4 regions of the Streptomyces sp. NPDC048623 genome follow, and region 2 is predicted to be linked to each of the others. Evidence: riboswitches for the same ligand, from Rfam matches in the RefSeq annotation. Region 2 holds a riboswitch; each other region holds the start of a gene.
What was found. Region 2 has a riboswitch for cyclic di-AMP ahead of AB0C73_RS29765 (M23 family metallopeptidase). Riboswitches for the same ligand answer to the same signal wherever they lie in the genome.
Positions count from the first base shown of each region.

Region 1 (4,596 bases), on a different contig from region 2:
CCGGCCGGACCGTCACCACACGGGAGGTGAAGCCCTCGGCGCCGGGCTTCGGCGTGAACAGCCGCACCTGGCCGCTGCCCGTGCCGGAGACCCGTACCGGCACACGGTAGGTCCGTACGCCCGAGTCGCCCTCGTCGACCGTGAGCCGGCCGATGTCGACACGCGGCAGCGCGGCCGGGCGCACCGCCGGCAGACCGGGGTGCCAGGCCCAGGAGTCCACGAGCCACGCGCGGCCGGCGGCGGTGCGCGGGGTGAGGACGAGCGCGGCGGTCTTGCCCAGGTCGAGGTGCGCCCGCGCGGCCGGGGCCAGCGGTACGCGGACCTCGCGCGCCCAGTACGAGGAGGTGCGCCCACTGCCCGGCAGCCCGTCCACCCGCACCCGGCCGAGGCTCGCGCGGCGGCCCGCGGCGTCGGTCACGGCCACGTCGAGATCGGTGCCCCGGCTGTTCGGCGGCACGATCACCCGCAGGGCCAGGGACTCGGCGCCCGCGAGGGACACCGGCCGCGCAGAACGCACCGTGACCGGCGTGCCGTTACGGCTCCACCGCAGGGCCACGGCGTCGCGCCCCGGCTCGGGCGAGGTCTCCCAGAACGCGAAGTGCGGGGACCTGCCGCCCGCGTCGGGGGACCCCTCGTCGGGGGACAGACAGGACCGGGCCGCGTCGGTGTCGATCTGCGCGCACAGCCGGCCCGCGCCCGACACGGCGAGTGCCGCCCCCGCGTCCGGCGAGCCGGGCACGAAGGCCGGGGTGCGGCCCGCACCGACGGCATGGGTGAGGACCCGGGCCGGACCGGCCGACGGCGCCCGCCTGCCGCTGCCGTCGAGCAGCGGCCGCACCCGGTCGTCGCCCGCCACGAACAGGCGTGCCGCCGCCGCGATGTAGGCGGCGCCCGCGGTCTGCTGCTGCGGGGCGGTCAGTCGCGTACGGGTACCGGGGGAGCAGACCGGGTCGGGCTCGTCCTCGCCCGGCCCCGATCCCCACCCCGACCCGAAGTCGTCCACGGCCGGCGCCTGCGCCTGGCCAGGCGTCCACTCGCTGTTGAAGAAGTTGTGGTTGGCGCCGACCACGTACACCGCGCTGTGCAGCGCCGTGCCCCGGCCGACCCCGCGCGTGCCGTCCAGGTACATCTGCCCCTGGAGGTCGGACACATCGCCGTCGCAGCCGGGCAGGATCGTCATCGACGGCACGTCGGGCACCGGGTTCTGGCCGAAGATCGTCGGCCCGATGAGGACGTCGCCGCGGATCTTCCAGCGCACCGGACCCCGGTAGCCGTCCTGGTCGGCGGGCGGCGCGGACAGGCTGTCGAGCGCCGCCCGGTTCACTCCCTCGCCGCCCCGCGAGTGGCCGACGAGCAGGACGCGGGAGAGATCGGCGGCGGCAGCCGCCTTCCGCACCTCCGCCGGCGCCTTGTCGGTGTGCGCACCCCACTCCGCCCAGCGGGCGAGGTGCAGCCGCACCAGCGAGGAACGGGCCTGCGCGCCGCCGTCGTCGGCCTGGTGGTCCTGCCCGTTGACGCCGTTCGCGGACACGGACAGCGTCACGTACCCCTGCGAGGCGAGCAGCCGCTGCGCCGCCCCGTACCCCTGATGGCTGGGAACGGGCCGCATGCCCGCCGGGCAGGGCCACGCGCCCGACTCCTGGTCGCTGCCGGGCTTGTAGCAGGTGCCGTGCCGCCCGTGCAGGAACAGCGCCACCGGGCGCTTCCCCGGCGCGCCGGCCGGCGCCACCACCGCGGCCCGCATCTCGACCGGCTCGGGGAAGCCGGGCAGCCGTACGGGCTTCAGCGCGTACTCGCCGGCGACGGTGCGGTACGGGCCGGGCGCGCCCGGGTCCACGGGGTTGGCGGGCAGCGGGGCCTCGGGCCGTGCCGCCGGGGCCTGGGGCCGCAGACGCGGGGCGGCGGCGGAGGGTCCGGCGTGGTCGGCGGCGTCGGCGGAGGCGTCGAGCCTTCGTCCGCCCGCCGTCACGCTCAGCCTCGCATCCCCCAACTGCGCGTCTTCCAGCGGGAGTCGGAACGTCCGCCCGTCCGGCCCGGCCACCGGATGGCCGAGGAGCCGCCCGCCGTCCCGGAACTCGACCCGGGCGTTGCCCATCGGCACGGCCTCCCCGGCCGTCCACACCAACTGCCGTTCCGCACCGGCCCCGACGATCCGCCATCCCTCGGGCAGTCGCGGCGCCGCGGCGACCGCCGTCCCGTCCGGTGCCGGCTGTCCGTACGCGAGCCCCGGCGACACACCCGCCAGGGCCAGAAGCGTCACGGCGGTGGTCACGCCGCGTGTGACACGTATCAAAGTGCTCTTCCTCACGATCGTTCTCGTCGACACGGGCCACCGGCACCCCCGGTACGCCGGGCCCTTCCTGCCCCGGGAGGACGGGGGAGGGAGAGACGGGGTTGCCCGGCGGGGGAGGTGTGGCCGGTTCTGGTGCTCAGGGCGTGGGGCAAAACGGACTATGTCCGACTATGAGTACCGAATACCGGAATGCCGAGGTGATTCCTGAAGGGGGTAATTATCGCCAGAATGGCGGTCAGCTGGAGCGGGTGATGTGGGTCACGGCATTTCGGCCGCGGCAAGGCTTCCGGAATGCTGTCGAAGCGTCAGGAACGGGTGGCCGGAAAAGGGTTGAAGGGGTCGCGGGAAACGTCCGGAATGATCCTTTCGTGTTTATCGGTAGATCGATTCCGTGTGATGAATTCCTGCCTTGTTTTCGATATTTGTCTTCGCATACGGTCGCCCCGAAACCGGACGGAAACGCCGAATCCTGCCGCCGCCCGGTCGACCGCACTCACACCCTTCCGGCAGGAGCGGGGGACCCAGGTTTGCCGCCGGTCCCGGTCTCCGGGCACGGCTCGGGGTGAAGCCGCGCTGCGCGCGGCCGGGCATCTCCTGCCCGAACCCGACAGCTCACCTCGCAGGCGAAGGAGAGGAACTCGCCATGCGTGGACCCGGCAAGCACCGTCGCCCCAAGAACACCCCGCTCGCCCGCGGCATCGCCCTCGTCGGCCTCACCGGCAGCGCCGCGCTCGCGCTGCCCCTGGCCGGTGCCACCACGGCCGGTGCGGCGACGCCGCAGGCCGAAACCTCCGTCGCAGTGGCAAAGCAGACGGCTCGGATCACCGTGCAGTCGGCCCCGGCGGCCGTGAAGGCGGCACCGCTGACGTATTCCGTCGTCGCCGGTGACTCGCTTTACAAGATCGCGCAGAAGCACGGGGTCCGGGGCGGCTGGAAGAAGCTCTACAAGGACAACCGGAGCGTCGTCGGCGCCGACCCGCGCCTCATCCACCCGGGCCAGAAGCTCTCCGTCTCCGGAAAGGCCGTCGCCGCCAAGACCGGTGCCGTCAAGGCCGGTGCCCGCAAGAGCGGCGCCGCCACCGGTGCCGCCGCCTCCGCCCCGGTGAAGACGGTCCGGTCGAAGACGGTCCAGGCCGTCGCGACCTCGGCCGGTTCCGCCACCTCCGCCGCTTCCGCGACGTCCGCCGGGTACACGTACGCCGACAACCTCGAGGGCTGGATCCGCGAGTCGCTCGACATCATGGCCCGCGAGGGCATTCCCGGCACCTTCGACGGCATCTACCGCAACGTCATGCGCGAGTCCTCCGGCAACCCGCAGGCCATCAACAACTGGGACTCCAACGCCCTCGCCGGCACCCCCTCCAAGGGCCTGCTCCAGGTGATCGACCCCACCTTCCGCGCCTACCACGTCGCCGGCACCTCCTTCGACCCCTTCGACCCGGTCGCCAACATCACCGCGGCCTGCAACTACGCCGCCGACCGCTACGGCTCCATCGACAACGTCTTCGGCGCCTACTGACGGGACCCGCCGCCCGCGGGTGCCGGACCCACCGGCACCCGCGGGCGGCGTCCGCCCGAAACCCCGCCCGAAACCCCGCCCGAAACCCGTGAAACCGTCCGGGCGTCTTCTCCGTCCTCTCCTGCGGGAGTCGTCAGGAGAATCGGGGAGTGGGCACCACATGGGGCTGAAGGGCAAGTACACGGCGCACATAGCCGCCGTCGCGTCGGCGGTCGCACTGAGTCTGGCGGCCTGGGGGACCGCCGTACTGACGGACAGTGAGGCCGAGGCGTCGTCAGGGGCGGGGGCCGGGGCCGGGCAGGAGCGGCAGGTGCCGCCCACCGAGGAGGGCAAGGGCCCGGCGAAGGTGACGCCGGTGAAGGTGCCCGAGAGCATCGTGCACGCCGCCGAGGCGGGCGGGAAGGCGGTGAACATCACCATCGACGACGGTCCCGACCCGCGGTGGACGCCCCAGATACTCGACGTCCTCAGGGAGAACGACGTCAAGGCCGTGTTCTGCATCGTCGGGCAGCGGGCCAAGGAGTACCCCCAGCTGGTGAAGCGGGTCGTCGCCGAGGGGCACAAGCTCTGCGACCACACCATGGACCACGACACGACCATGGACCGCAAGCCGTTCGCGTACCAGAAGCAGCAGATCCTCGACGCCAAGCGCCTGATCGAGGAGGCCGCCGGGGGCGCGAAGATCGAGTACTACCGGGCGCCGGGCGGTGCGTTCACCCCGGACAGCCGGAAGCTCGCCGCGGGCGAGGGCATGCGCCCGCTCGGCTGGAACGTGGACACCAAG
Region 1 covers NZ_JBEZHV010000008.1:233,589-238,184, reverse strand. Annotated here, with positions in the region: gene AB0C73_RS14885 (hypothetical protein) at 1-2,293, opposite strand, end outside; cyclic di-AMP (ydaO/yuaA leader) riboswitch at 2,780-2,932, shown strand; gene AB0C73_RS14880 (transglycosylase SLT domain-containing protein) at 2,937-3,812, shown strand; gene AB0C73_RS14875 (polysaccharide deacetylase family protein) at 3,973-4,596, shown strand, end outside.
Region 1: linked by a shared signal. The riboswitch ahead of AB0C73_RS14880 (transglycosylase SLT domain-containing protein) and the one ahead of AB0C73_RS29765 (M23 family metallopeptidase) in region 2 are both predicted to bind cyclic di-AMP.

Region 2 (4,596 bases):
CGGAGGCCGGGGAGGAGCGGCGCGTCCAGGCGTTCGCCCTGTTCAACGCGTACTACCAGGCGGGCATCCTGCTCGGGCCGCTCGTCGGGGTGGCCCTGACAGGGGTGTCGTTCCGGCTGACGTGTGGGGTGGCGGCGCTGCTGTTCGCCGGGCTCACGCTCGTACAGCTGAGGCATCTGCCCGTACGGCACAAGGCGGCGGAGGCGGCGGAGGCCACCCCGGCCCCGGAGGCCACCCCGGCCCCGGACGGGGAGGCGGCGCGGGGGCAGTTCCGCACGGTGCTCTCGAACCGCACCTTCTGGCTGTTCTCGCTGGCGATGACCGGCTCGTACGTGCTGTCCTTCCAGGTCTATCTGGCGCTGCCGCTGGCCGCGGACGGCACGGCGGCGACCACGGCCCTGTTCGTGGTGTCGGCCCTGGTGGCGCTCGCCGGGCAGCTACGGATCACCGCCTGGTGCGGGGCGCGGCTCTCGCGGGAGCGGTGTCTGGTGCTCGGGCTGGGGCTGATGGGCGCGGCGTTCCTGGTCCCGGCCGCGCTCGGGCGCCCGCTCGTGGCGCTGCTGCTGTGCGCGGCGGTGCTCGCCGTGGCGAACGCGGTGCTCTACCCGTACGAGATGGACACCGTCGTGGCGCTGTCCCGGGGGCGCTGGGTCGCCACCCACTACGGGCTCTACAACACGGTCTGCGGGATCGGCATCACCCTGGGGAACCTGGGGACGGGCGTGCTGCTCGACGCGACCGGCTGGTCGGCGGCGCCGTGGCTGGTGCTGTGCGCGGTCGGGCTCGGCTGCGCGGCGGCCATGGCGGCGCTCGCGCGGGGCGGGCGGCTCGCGGAGCGCCCGGCCGCCGCCGTACGCCAGTCGGCCGAGGAGGAGTCGCCGACCCGCGCGGGCTGACGGCACCCTGAGGTGTCGCGGTGGTGTCCGCGGCCGTCGACACGGACGTACGTACGCATGTACCGGGCCGGGGAGGGAGCACAGGGTGGCGCGAGCAGCGGGAACGCGGCGTGGGCCCGGGGGCGACGGCGGCCCCGGCTCGTCCCGGTACGCGTCCGCCTCCCGGCACCCGTCCGCGTCCGCGTCCACGTCTCCGTCCTCGGACGCGTACCGCGGCGCCCGGCGTTTCCTGCGGGCCCTGCCCCCGCTGGTGATCCTGGGCGGGGTCGCCTACGACTTCCTCACCCCGCCCGTCTACACCGCGGCGCCTCTCTTCTCGGCGGCGCCGCTGATCGCCGCTCCCTTCTTCTCCACCCTGACGACGCTGCTCACCGGGATCGCGGCGGTCCTGGCGAGCTTCGGGCTGCACGACTACGGCACCACGGCCGACACGGTCCAGGCGGTCACGGAGTCCCTGACGGTCCTCACGGTCGCCGGGCTCGCCGTGCTCATCAGCCGGGTGGTGCGGCGCAGCGGGGAACGTCTCGCCTCGGCGCGGGTGATCGCCGAGACGGCGCAGAAGGCGGTGCTGCCGGCGCCGGAGGAGCGGATCGGCGGGCTGCAGATCGCGGCGCGGTACGAGGCGGCGCAGGCCGACGCGTTCATCGGCGGCGATCTGTTCGCGGTCCAGGAGACCCCCTACGGGGTGCGTCTCGTGGTCGGGGACGTCCGGGGCAAGGGGCTTGACGCGGTGGAGGCGGTGGCGGTGGTCATCGGCGCGTTCCGGGAGGCCGCCGAGCTGGAGGCGACCCTGGAGGGGGTCGCGGCGCGGCTCGAACGGGCGCTGGCCCGGGAGGGCATGAGGCGCACCGGGTTCGACGCCTTCGAGGGCTTCACGACGGCGGTGCTCGCCGAGATCCCGGGCGGTGACCAGGTCGTACGGGTGGTCAACCGCGGGCACCCCGAACCGCTGCTGCTGTACGGGGACGGGGGCGTCAGGCCGCTGGTGCCGACGGAGCACGCGCTGCCGCTGGGCATGGGGGAGCTGGCGGTGCTGCCGGACCGGGCGGACGTGTCGCCGTATCCGCCGGGTGCGACCCTGCTGTTCTACACGGACGGTCTTTCGGAGGCGCGGGACACGACGGGGACCTTCTACGACCCGCGGGGGCGGCTCGACGGGCGGATCTTCCCGGGGCCGGAGGAACTGCTCGACGCGCTGGTGGCGGATGTGCGCCTGCACACGGGTGGGGACACGACGGACGACATGGCGCTGCTCGCGGTGAGCCGCCCGGCGGCGGGGCAGCCGGAGCGGCGCCGCACGATGCGTGTGGTGCCGCCGGACGGTGGGGGCGGCGGCCATGACACGGCGTAGTCGCAGGATCTCCCTGCGATAACAACTGACGCAACGTCAGATTCCTGCTGTGAATCTCCTCCTTTCTGAAGGGCGCTCAACTCGGGCGATTCCCTCCTAATTCAGCTAATGATCAAGGGGAACGGCTTGGAATCGGGGGGCCGTGTCTATTAACGTTCGATAACGCAGCGCGGTCGTCCCAGCCGTCGCAAGAGACGGCACCGTGCGCACGCGCCGAATCCCGCAAGGGAACCGGGGAACCACCACTTGGGGTGAATCGGGCCCCACCGCACTCGTGCGGCACGGTCCGTAGGAGACCTTCCTGCTCCGAACCCGTCAGCTAACCCGGTAGGCGAGAAGGAAGGAAAGGAGAGCGCCTCCGTGGCGTCCAACACCCCTGCTCCGCAAACCCCCTTCGCCCCCTTCGGCACCTCCGCCTCGGCGGGCGGCGATCTGGACGGGGCCGCGGAGGAGTGGAACCCCACCGAGGACTCCCTGCGGGCGCAGAGCCGCGCCGGCGGACGCCACCGGGTCGTCAAGCAGCGCTCCAACTTCGCACGTTCCTCCACCGTCCTCGGTGTCGGTGTCATCGCCGCCGTCGGCGCGGGCGGCCTGGCCACCGCGCAGCAGAAGCCGCCGGTCTCGATCGCCCTGCCGGACGTCAACCTGCCCGACGCCTCCGGCCTGCCGGGCGTCGGCGCGCTGATCGACGCGGTCGACGGGGACGGTGCCGAGGACACCGCGGGCAACGCCACCCAGCCGCTCACCGCGCTGACCTACACCACCACCGAGACCGCCGGCCAGGGCTCCGGTGCCGAGGCGCGGACCGAGACGGCGACGGCGGACGCCGGCGAGGCGCTGCGCGCCCGCATCCTCCAGCAGGCCGAGCAGCAGCAGGCCGCCGCCGACGCCGCCGCGCAGGCCGCCGCGGAGAAGGCCGCCGCCGAGAAGGCCGCGGCCGAGGCGGAGAAGGCCGCGGCGGACGCCCAGGCCAAGGCCGACGCGGAGGCGAAGGCGGCCGCCGAGGCCAAGCAGAAGGCCGAGGAGGAAGCGGCGGCGAAGGCCGAGGCCGAGCGCCTGGCCCAGCTCGCCGCCAGCTACGCGCTGCCGACCTCCTCGTACACGATCACCTCGACCTTCGGCCAGGCCGGTTCCATGTGGTCCTCCGGCTACCACACCGGCCTGGACTTCGCCGCCCCCACCGGCACCCCGGTCAAGGCCGTGCACGGCGCCACCGTGAAGTCGGCCGGCTGGTCCGGCTCGTACGGCTACCGGATCGTCCTGGAGCTCGAGGACGGCACCGAGATCTGGTACTGCCACCTCTCCTCCATGACCGTCGGCGTCGGCCAGACCGTCGGCACCGGCGAGACCATCGGCCGCGTCGGCGCCACCGGCAACGTCACGGGCCCCCACCTCCACCTCGAGGTGCACACCCCGTCCGGCACCGGCATCGACCCGATGGCCTGGCTCCAGGACAAGGGCCTGTCCGTCTGAGTCCTGGACGCCGGAATAGCGGTGGCGGCGCGCGGAGTTGATCTCCTCATGACTTCTCTCCGCAAGCTGGGCACCTCCGATCTGCATGTCTTCCCGCTCGCCCTCGGCGGCAACGTCTTCGGCTGGAGCGCCGACGAGGCACAGTCCTTCGCGGTGCTCGACGCCTACGCCGCCGCCGGCGGCAACTTCGTCGACACCGCGGATGTCTACTCGGCCTGGGCGCCGGGCAACGAGGGCGGCGAGTCCGAGAGGGTGATCGGCCGCTGGATGGCCTCCCGCGGCAACCGCTCCGACATCCTCGTCGCCACCAAGGTCGGCGCCCACCCCGGCTTCAAGGGCCTGGGCGCCACGAACATCAAGGCCGCCGCCGAGGAGTCGCTGCGCCGGCTCGGCACCGACCACATCGACCTCTACTACACCCACTTCGACGACGAGTCCGTGCCGGTGGAGGAGATCGTCACCGCCATGGACCAGCTGGTGAAGGACGGCAAGGTGCGGGCCGTCGCCGCCTCCAACCTCTCCCCGGAGCGGCTGCGCGCCTCCCTCGACTTCGCCGAGGCCGAGGGCCTCACCCGCTATGTCGCCCTCCAGCCGCAGTACAACCTGGTCTCCCGCGACACCTACGAGGGCCCGCTGCTCGACGCCGCCGCGCAGGGCGGCCTCGCGGCCGTGCCGTACTACGGCCTCGCGGCCGGCTTCCTCACCGGCAAGTACCGCGCCGGCAAGGCCGTGGACAGCGTCCGGGCCGCAGGTGCCGGCAAGCACCTGGAGACCGAGCGCGGGCGGCGCGTGCTCGCCGCCCTCGACGCGGTCGCCGAGGCCCGTGGCGCCGAGCTCGCCACCGTCGCCCTCGCCTGGCTCGCCTCCCGCCCCACC
Region 2 covers NZ_JBEZHV010000026.1:20,326-24,921, reverse strand. Annotated here, with positions in the region: gene AB0C73_RS29775 (MFS transporter) at 1-896, shown strand, start outside; gene AB0C73_RS29770 (PP2C family protein-serine/threonine phosphatase) at 1,126-2,247, shown strand; cyclic di-AMP (ydaO/yuaA leader) riboswitch at 2,449-2,596, shown strand; gene AB0C73_RS29765 (M23 family metallopeptidase) at 2,608-3,720, shown strand; gene AB0C73_RS29760 (aldo/keto reductase) at 3,769-4,596, shown strand, end outside.

Region 3 (4,596 bases), on a different contig from region 2:
CTTACGGCCTGTACGTCCTGTACATTTTTTACAGAAGGAGGAGTGCCATGAAGGCCATGAACGGCAGCACGCGGAGCACCATGCGGTACGTCCTTCCGGAGTTCACCGAACGCACGAGCTTCGGCACCCGCACCCTCGACCCCTACTCCAAGCTGCTCCAGGAGCGGATCGTCTTCCTGGGCACGCCGATCGACGAGACCTCGGCCAATGACGTCATCGCGCAGTTCCTGCACCTGGACTACGCCTCGCCCGGGCAGGTGATCAGCCTCTACATCAACTCGCCCGGCGGCTCGGTCAGCGCCATGACCTCGGTCTACGACACGATCAGCACGGTCTCCTGCGAGGTGGAGACCATCTGCCTCGGGCAGGCCGTCGGACCGGCCGCGGTACTGCTCGCGGCGGGCACGCCGGGCCGCCGGCTCGCCCTGCCGGGAGCCAGGATCGTGCTCCAGCAGCCCGCGCTCGACGAGCCGTTGCAGGGACAGCCCAGCGATCTCGACCTCCAGGCGCGGGAATTGCTGCGCCAGCGCGAGCTGATCGCCGCGCTGCTCGCCGGACACACCGGCCGGGACCGGGCGCGGATCGACGCCGACCTCGACCGGATCACGGTGCTCGACGCGCCCGCGGCCCTCGCGTACGGCCTGGTGGACGACGTGATCCGCAGCCGCCGCGCGTCGGCGGCCACCGGGGAGGAGTGAGGCCGCCATGGTGCCGGAGCCGCCGCCGCTGCCCGCCCTGACCCGCGCCGAGGGCGAGTTCGTCGACACGTATCTCGAAGTCCTCGATCTCCTGGGGAGGATCAATCCATCCAGGTCCTCGCATACCTATGGGGCGCTGCGCGCGGCGCAGGCCCTGGTCGGGAGGGCGACGGCGCTCCGGGACGCACTGACACTCATGCATCTGCGGGGCGAGAGCGAGGTGCACGCGGACACATTGGCGCGTGCGCTACGGGTGTTGGACGGCGAGCGGCGTTCCGGGCGGGTCACCGTGCCCGGAGAGAGGGCGAGTTGACAGCGGCGCGTGTCGTGTCGAGGTCCACATGGGGCACGGGAACCGCAGAATCGCTCCCTCGTTCGGCGTAGTCGACGAATCGACATGGATCTCAGGTGAGTTGCGCAACAGGTGTACGCATCTGGCCGAATCCGGCGCTCTGCCCCTGGTGACGGGCTCGTCGGCCAAACCTCCTCAGATCACGAAAGCTGACTGTCCACCCGTATGGATCAGTCGTGAGGAGCCTCACATATCGCCGTTTCAGCTCGGATTTCGCCCTGGCCGTGGGTCAAGATCCCTGTCGACGACAAGCCCCCGCCACCCACGGCGGGGCGGTCCGGGCGGACGCCGAGTCCTGCCGCCGTCCCGGACGACTGGTCGACAGGAGTGGACCGGCAGGAGTGGAGGACCCGAGCAACACGGGCCGCCCGAGCAGTACGGGGCGATCCTCGGGGTGAAGCCGCAGCCGCGGCCGGGCGTCTTCGCCGGTCCGAACCCGACAGGTCATCCTTCGCAGGCGGCTGACGAAGGGTTGCGCATGACTGCGCACATGCATGTCCCGTCCCTGCTGTCCCGGGCCGGAGCCGTCTCGGCTCTCACCCTCGCCGCCGTCGGCGGCACGCTGCTCGCACCAGGAGCGGCGCCAGAGGCCCAGGCGGCGACCTCCTACGCGAGCAAGGCGCTGAACGTCGCCGCCTCGAAGAAGGGGGCACCCTACAAGTACGGCGCCTCGGGCCCCACCCGCTTCGACTGCTCGGGCCTCACGCTCTACTCGTACAAGAAGGCGGGCAAGACGCTGCCACGCACCGCGCAGCAGCAGTACAACAAGACCCGCCACATCTCCTCGGGCAGCCGGCAGGTGGGTGACCTGGTCTTCTTCCACTCCGGGGGAAGCGTCTACCACGTCGGGATCTATGCGGGAAACAACAAGATCTGGCACTCCCCCAAGACCGGCTCCTGGGTGAAGCTCGACAAGATCTGGACCTCGAAGGTCTTCTACGGACGGGTGCGCTGACCGGCAGGGTGCGACGAGGGCGGTCGGTCAGGCCCGGGTCAGCGCCGCCGTCCACGGCAGCGTGATCCACACCGTCTTGCCGCCCTCCGCCGTCGGGGTCACCACCAGTCGGCCGCCCGCCTCCTTCGTCAGGAAGCGGATGATCGCCATCCCTCGCCCGTTGTCCTGCTGCACCGCCGCCGGCAGGCGCCGGGGCCAGCGGGGGTGGCTGTCGGTGACCCCGATGTGCAGCTGCTCGTCGCGCTCCAGGCGTACGTCGACGGTGAACGTGGGCGACTGCCCGAAGGTGTGCTGCACGGCGTTGGTCGCCAGCTCCGAGACGATCAGCCGGATCGCGTCCGCGGTGTCGGTCGCGTCCCCGAGCCCCCAGGAGGTGAGCACCTCGCCGACGTACCTCCGCGCGGCGGAGACCGAGGCCGGGTCGCTCGGCAGTGTGACGGTTGCTTCCTGCTGGTCTGCCATGCGACGCCGTCCTTCTCCCGCCGGGCGACGACGCCCGGACTGCATGCGCGTCAGCCTGCCACCGATGTCACCGCCCCGGGCGGCGATCCACCAGATATACGGATATCTGTCGCCCGAAGCGGTGAACCGCACAGACGCTTGTACGCGTGGCCGTACACGGTCCGGGCTCAGAGCGCTCCGGGCGGCGCGGTCCGTACGATCGTGGCCACCGCCCGCTCGATCTCCGCGTCCGTGAGGTCCGCGCGGGCCGTGAGGCGCAGCCGGGAGATGCCGTCGGGGACCGACGGGGGCCGGAAGCAGCCCACGCCGAGGCCGAGTTCGCGGCAGTCGGCGGCCCAGCGCAGCGCCTCCTCCGGGCCCGGCGCGCGCACGGACACGACCGCCGCGTCGGGCCGTACGGCGGAAAGACCGGCGGCGGTGAGCAGCCGGTGCAGGGTCCGGGCGACCGTGCCGGCCCGGGCCGCGAGGGCCGGTTCGGCGCCGATCAGGCGCAGGCTCGCCAGGGCGGCACCGGCCGCGGCGGGGGCGAGGCCGGTGTCGAAGATGAAGGTGCGGGCGGCGTTGACCAGGTGCTCGATCACCCGGGCCGGGCCGAGCACGGCGCCGCCCTGGCTGCCCAGGGACTTGGACAGGGTGAGGGTGGCGACCACGTCGGGGGCGCCCGCGAGGCCGGCCTCGCTCAGCGCGCCGCGCCCGCCCTCGCCGAGCACGCCGAAGCCGTGGGCGTCGTCGACGACCAGGCCCGCGCCGTGCTCGCGGCAGACGGCGGCGAGTGCGTCGAGCGGCGCCCGGTCGCCGTCCACCGAGAAGACCGAGTCGCTGACGGCGAGCGCCGGGCGGCCGGGGTGCGCGGCCAGCGTCTTGGCCACGGCCCCCGGGTCGGCGTGCGGCACGACCGCCGTCTCGGCCCGGGCGAGCCGGCAGCCGTCGACGAGGGAGGCGTGGTTGCCCGCGTCGGAGACGATCAGGCCGTCCGGTACGGAGAGCGCGGTGAGGGCCGCGAGGTTCGCCGCGTAGCCGGAGGAGAAGACCAGGGCCGCCTCGAAGCCGCAGAACGCGGCGAGCTCCTGTTCGAGGCGGGTGTGCAGCAGGGTCGTGCCGGTGACCAGACGCGAACCGGTGGCACCGGCGCCCCAGCGGCGGGCGGCCTCGGCGGCCGCCTCGGTGATCTCGGGGCGGTGGGTCAGGCCGAGGTAGTCGTTGCTGGCGAGGTCGAGCAGGTCCGACTCGGCGGCCCGGGGCCGCAGGGTGCGCACCAGGCCGGCCGCCGCGCGCCGCCGGGCCGCCGCCTCGGTCCAGTCGAAGGCGGCCGGGCGCGGGCCCTCGCCCGTGCCCGCGGCGGGGGCCGGCGGGCCTTCGCCCGTCCCCGCGGCGGGGTCCAGCGGGTCCTCGGCGTACGGCGGCATGACGGATCCTTTTGTAGGCAGCGCACAGACCCTAGCCGTATCCCGTCGAGGTCAGGATGTGGCCATGCACACACAGGAATCGGTGTCGTTTGTTCGGATCCTCCTTGGCCCGGGGGTGTGCCGTAGGCCAGGATCAGCGCTTATGGACCTGCTGAACACGCTGGTGGAGAAGGGGCTGCGGCGCGAGTCGCCGACCCGTGAAGAAGCGCTCGCCGTGCTGGCGACCTCCGACGACGACCTGCTCGATGTGGTGAGCGCTGCCGGCAAGGTGCGCCGCCAGTGGTTCGGGCGGCGGGTGAAGCTCAACTATCTCGTCAATCTGAAGTCCGGTCTGTGCCCCGAGGACTGCTCCTACTGTTCGCAGCGGCTCGGCTCCACGGCCGGGATCCTCAAGTACTCCTGGCTCAAGCCCGACGAGGCCTCGGCCGCGGCGGCGGCCGGTGTCGCGGGCGGCGCCAAGCGGGTCTGTCTGGTGGCGAGCGGGCGCGGTCCGACGGACCGGGACGTCGAGCGGGTCGGCAGGACCATCGAGGCGATCAAGGAGCAGAACGAAGGCGTGGAGGTCTGCGCCTGCCTCGGGCTGCTCTCCGACGGGCAGGCGGAGCGGCTGAAGGAAGCCGGCGCCGACGCGTACAACCACAACCTCAACACGTCCGAGGGGACGTACGGGGAGATCACCACCACCCACACCTACGCGGACCGGGTGGACACCGTGCAGAAGGC
Region 3 covers NZ_JBEZHV010000004.1:97,948-102,543, reverse strand. Annotated here, with positions in the region: gene AB0C73_RS07580 (ATP-dependent Clp protease proteolytic subunit) at 48-698, shown strand; gene AB0C73_RS07575 (hypothetical protein) at 706-1,011, shown strand; cyclic di-AMP (ydaO/yuaA leader) riboswitch at 1,406-1,525, shown strand; gene AB0C73_RS07570 (C40 family peptidase) at 1,529-2,005, shown strand; gene AB0C73_RS07565 (ATP-binding protein) at 2,033-2,467, opposite strand; gene AB0C73_RS07560 (8-amino-7-oxononanoate synthase) at 2,635-3,873, opposite strand; gene bioB (biotin synthase BioB) at 4,016-4,596, shown strand, end outside.
Region 3: linked by a shared signal. The riboswitch ahead of AB0C73_RS07570 (C40 family peptidase) and the one ahead of AB0C73_RS29765 (M23 family metallopeptidase) in region 2 are both predicted to bind cyclic di-AMP.

Region 4 (4,596 bases), on a different contig from region 2:
CCTTCACGGCGGTGATGGACGACGCCCACGGGGGCGGCGGACTGATGTGGGACTTCGGGAAGACACTGGTCAAGCAGGCGGTCGCGCAGCGGTAGCGGGCTTACGGGCCGGCCCGCCGGAGGCCCGGCTCCATCGGGGTTTTGCCTCTGGGGCAAGAAAGTTGCCTCAGAGGCACAAGCCTGGCGCAATGGACGCATGGACCACGTCACCGACGTCGTACCGGACGTCGCCCCCCAGCTGCGGGCCCTGCGCCGGCGGCGCGGGCTCACCCTGGAGGCGGCCGCCCAGCGGGCCGGGCTCTCGCCGGCGCATCTGTCGCGCCTGGAGACGGGGAACCGGCAGCCCTCGCTGCCGATGCTGCTCGCCCTCGCCCGAATCTACGGTACGACGGTCTCCGAGCTGCTCGGCGAGGCGCCGCCGGAGCGCGACCCGGTCGTCCGGGCCGGGCGCTCCGAGCCGGTCGAGGCCGACGGCTGGATCTACCGGCAGGCCGGCGGCGCGGGCCGGGCCATGCAGGCGCTGCGGGTCCACATCCCGTACGCGACCCGGGCCGACATCGTGCGCGTCCATCCCGGCGAGGAGTGGCTGCACGTCCTGGAGGGGCAGGTCCGGCTCGCCCTCGGCGACACCGTGCACCTCCTCGACCCCGGGGACAGCGCGCACTACGACTCGCTCACCCCGCACCGGATCGGCGCGGCCGGACAGGCCGGCGCCGAGGTGCTCTTCGTCCACACGCTCATGCAGAGCCCCGCCGCCGACCTGTGCCTCGGCGACGGCACCCCGCACGGCCGCTGACCCTCAGCGCTGACCACCAGAAAGGGCTGACATGTCCGAGAAGTCCCTAGATGTCACCGGCGAGGAACGCGGCGACGGCAAGTTCCCCAAGGGCCTGGTGCTCCGGCTCTTCGCGTACCTGATCGCCGGCCACCTCTTCGCCGGGTTCCTCTACCTGCTCTTCACGCTGGGCGGCGCGAAGTAGCTACGCCGTCGTGAGCAGCCGCGCGCGCAGCCGCTCCCGGGTCTCCGGGGCGAGCGTCAGGCCCTCCGCCAGATAGGCCTCGACCGAGCCCCAGGTCTCCTCGATGGTCCCGAAGGCGGCCCGCAGATACTCCACCCGCGCGTCGAACAGCGGCGCGAGCAGCTCCATCACCTCGGGCGACATGCCGTCCGGGGCGGTGGAGCTGCGCTGCACCTTGTAGCGGCGGTGCGGGGCGTTGGACTTCACGTAGTCCGCCTCGATCGCCTCGCGCTCCACGCCGACCGCGAGCAGCGATATGGCGATGGCGAGACCGGCCCGGTCCTTGCCGGCCGCGCAGTGCATCAGGGCGGGGACGCTGTCCTCGGCCATCTCGTGCAGGATCCGGCTGTGCTCGGCGGTCCGCGCGACAATCATCTTCCGGTACGAATCGGACATCCGGGCCGCCGCCTTGCCGTCGCCCAGGATCCCCCGCAGCTGCGCCAGGTCCCCGTCGCGGACGAGCTTCCAGAACTCCTTGCCGTCGGCCGGGTCGTTGAGCGGAATGTTCACGTTCCGTACGCCCGGGAGTTCCACGTCCGCGCCCTCGATGCGCCGGTCCGCCTCGTTGCGGAAGTCGAAGACCGTGTGCAGCTCCAGGGTGGTGAGGAAGGCCGCGTCCTCGGGCGTGGCGTGCGCCAGGTGACCGCTGCGGAAAAGCCGCCCGGGGCGCACGGACCGGCCGTCCACGGTCGGCAGTCCGCCCAGGTCGCGGAAGTTGCGTACGCCGGTGAGTTCGGGCTCGGTCGTCGCTCGCGTCACGGTTGCTCCTGCTCTTGAGATCGGTTCCTGGCGCAATCATCATCGCGGGCGGGCCCCAGGGACACCCCATCGGGATGGAATGGGCGATCTGTCCGTATTGAGTGATTGGGTATAAGGCGCCCTGGTTGCAGGGGAGATGGGCTCGCGGGCGTGAGCAGCGTCATAAACATGACGGACCGTGCCTGATCGTCTTTTCCAAATTCCCCTCGGCAAAGGGGGATCGAGAGACCGTCATCCACGGAGGGTGACCGGAATTCCGGGCGGATATCAAGGAATTCGAGATCGAGTGGAACCGGTGGCTTGTTCCCGTCGTCCCCGCTCGTCTAGCGTCGCGCTCACTCCGGACGGACCGCCGAATCCTGCCGCCGACCGGAATCCGCACTCACCCGTGAACGGCAGGAGCGGGGGACCCAGGTAAGACGCCGGCCCCTTCGAAGAAGGACGGCTCGGGGTGAAGTCGTGCGACCGCGCGACCGGACATCTCCCGTCCGAACCCGACAGCTCACCTCGCAGGCGACGGAGAGGAAACCGTCATGCCCGCGAAGGGTAAGCACCGCCGTACCAAGGCCAACCCGATCACCCGCGGGTTCGTGGCCGCCGGCGCCGGAGGCGCCGTCGTCGCCCTCCCGCTGATCGGCGCCACCGGCGCGCACGCCGCCGAGCAGGCCGCCCCGGCCGCCCGCCAGGCCGTCGCCGCCGTCGCGCCCGCCGCCGTCACCCCCGCCAAGGCCCCGGCCGCCGCGGGCACCAGCTACACCGTCGTGCGCGGCGACTACCTGTCGAAGATCGCCACCGAGCACCACCTGGCCGGCGGCTGGCAGAAGCTGTACCGCGACAACCGCCAGGTCGTCGGCGGGAACCCCTCGCTGATCCTCCCCGGCATGAAGCTCACCCTCGGCGCCAAGAACCCCGCCAAGGCCGCTCCCGCCAAGGCCGCCCCGGCCGCCCCGGCTCCCAAGGCCGCCGCGCCGAAGAGCTCCGCCAAGAACGGTGACACCGCGCCCTCCCGCGCCTCCCGCGGCAGCGAGCGCGCCTCGGCCCCGGCCGCCGCGAGCTCCTCTTCCTCCTCTTCGGCCTCGTCCTCCTCGGCCGGCGCCACCACCTCCTCCGGCTGGGTCGCCCCCGTCAGCGGCGGCATCTCCACCCCGTACCGCGCCTCCGGCTCCATGTGGTCCTCCGGCTACCACACCGGTGTCGACTTCATCGCCTCCACCGGCACCACCGTCCACGCGGTCGGCCCCGGCGTCGTGTACTCCGCCGGCTGGGGCGGCGCCTACGGCAACCAGGTCGTCATCAAGCACGCCGACGGCACCTACTCCCAGTACGCCCACCTCTCCTCGCTGTCCGTCTCCGCCGGCCAGACCGTGAGCGGCGGCCAGCAGATCGGCCTCTCCGGCGCCACCGGCAACGTCACCGGCCCGCACCTGCACTTCGAGATGCGCACCGGGCCGGACTACGGTTCCGACATCGACCCGCTGGCCGTCCTGCGCCAGCACGGCGTGAGCATCTGACGGGCGTCCGACGTCACGTCGGCAGCCTCCCGACACCCCGTGGCCCGGCATGCACATGCCGGGCCACCGGCGTATTCCGGCTTGGCGGAATCTTTAGCGGTGGCATATGTCACCCTGCGTCAACCCCTCCTTACGGTCGCGTAGGTCACACAGGGCGGGGAAAGATGTGGTCCCGTGGCAGACGATTCGAGATCTACAGACAAGAACGCATTCGGGTCGTACGCGGCGATCGGCGACAGCTTCACCGAGGGCGTCGGAGACCCCGGCCCCGACGGGACGTATGTCGGCTGGGCGGACCGCTTCGCGGTCCTGCTCGCCGACGAGCTGCCGGAGCAGGACGGCTTCCGGTACGCCAACCTCGCCGTACGGGGGCGCCTTCTCGACCAGATCGTCGCGGAGCAGGTCCCGCGGGCGAAGGAACTCGCCCCCGACCTCGTGACCTTCTGCGCCGGCGGCAACGACATCATCCGCCCCGGCACCGACCCCGACGACGTGGCCGAGCGCTTCGAGCGCGCCGTGGCCGACCTCACCTCGGCCGTCGGCACCGTCATGGTGACGACCGGCTTCGACACCCGTGACGTGACCCTGCTCAAGCACCTGCGCGGCAAGATCGCCACGTACAACGGGCACGTACGGGCCATCGCCGACCGGTACGACTGCCCGGTGCTCGACCTGTGGTCGCTGAAGTCCGTCCAGGACCGGCGGGCCTGGGACGACGACCGGCTCCACCTCTCGCCCGAGGGCCACACCCGGGTCGCGCTGCGCGCCGCCCAGGTCCTCGGCATGGCGGTGCCGGCCGACCCGGAGCAGGCATGGCCCCCGGAGCCGCCGCGCGGCACCCTGGAGGTCCGCAAGGACGACATCCACTGGGCCAAGGAGTACCTGGTCCCGTGGATCGGGCGCCGACTGCGCGGCGAGAGCTCCGGCGACCACGTCGAGGCGAAGCGCCCCGACCTGATGCCGCTCTAGGGCGTGTGCGCCGCGATGTGCGCCGGGACGCGTTCCAGGACGCCCCCGGCGAACACGTCGTACAACGGCAGCGTCTCCAGGTGGACGTAGCCGATGTGGCAGTCGCACACGGCCAGCGGGCACGGCCGGGGCCGCAGCGCCGCCCGGTACGAGCCGTCGTAGAGGTTGCCGAGCTCGGCCTTCACGAAGTGGCAGCGCCGTACCGTCCCGTCGCCGTCCACCGAGACCACCGACTCGCCGGTGCGGCACGGCAGCCCCGCCGAGGGGTGCGGATGCCGGCTGTACGGGAAGAGCGGGTCGAGCGCCGTCCAGTCCGCGGCCTCCGCGTCCGTGTACGTG
Region 4 covers NZ_JBEZHV010000006.1:59,808-64,403, reverse strand. Annotated here, with positions in the region: gene AB0C73_RS11000 (aspartate aminotransferase family protein) at 1-95, shown strand, start outside; gene AB0C73_RS10995 (helix-turn-helix domain-containing protein) at 196-795, shown strand; gene AB0C73_RS10990 (DUF6126 family protein) at 827-979, shown strand; gene AB0C73_RS10985 (tyrosine-protein phosphatase) at 980-1,777, opposite strand; cyclic di-AMP (ydaO/yuaA leader) riboswitch at 2,118-2,306, shown strand; gene AB0C73_RS10980 (LysM peptidoglycan-binding domain-containing M23 family metallopeptidase) at 2,311-3,288, shown strand; gene AB0C73_RS10975 (SGNH/GDSL hydrolase family protein) at 3,463-4,257, shown strand; gene AB0C73_RS10970 (STM4011 family radical SAM protein) at 4,254-4,596, opposite strand, start outside.
Region 4: linked by a shared signal. The riboswitch ahead of AB0C73_RS10980 (LysM peptidoglycan-binding domain-containing M23 family metallopeptidase) and the one ahead of AB0C73_RS29765 (M23 family metallopeptidase) in region 2 are both predicted to bind cyclic di-AMP.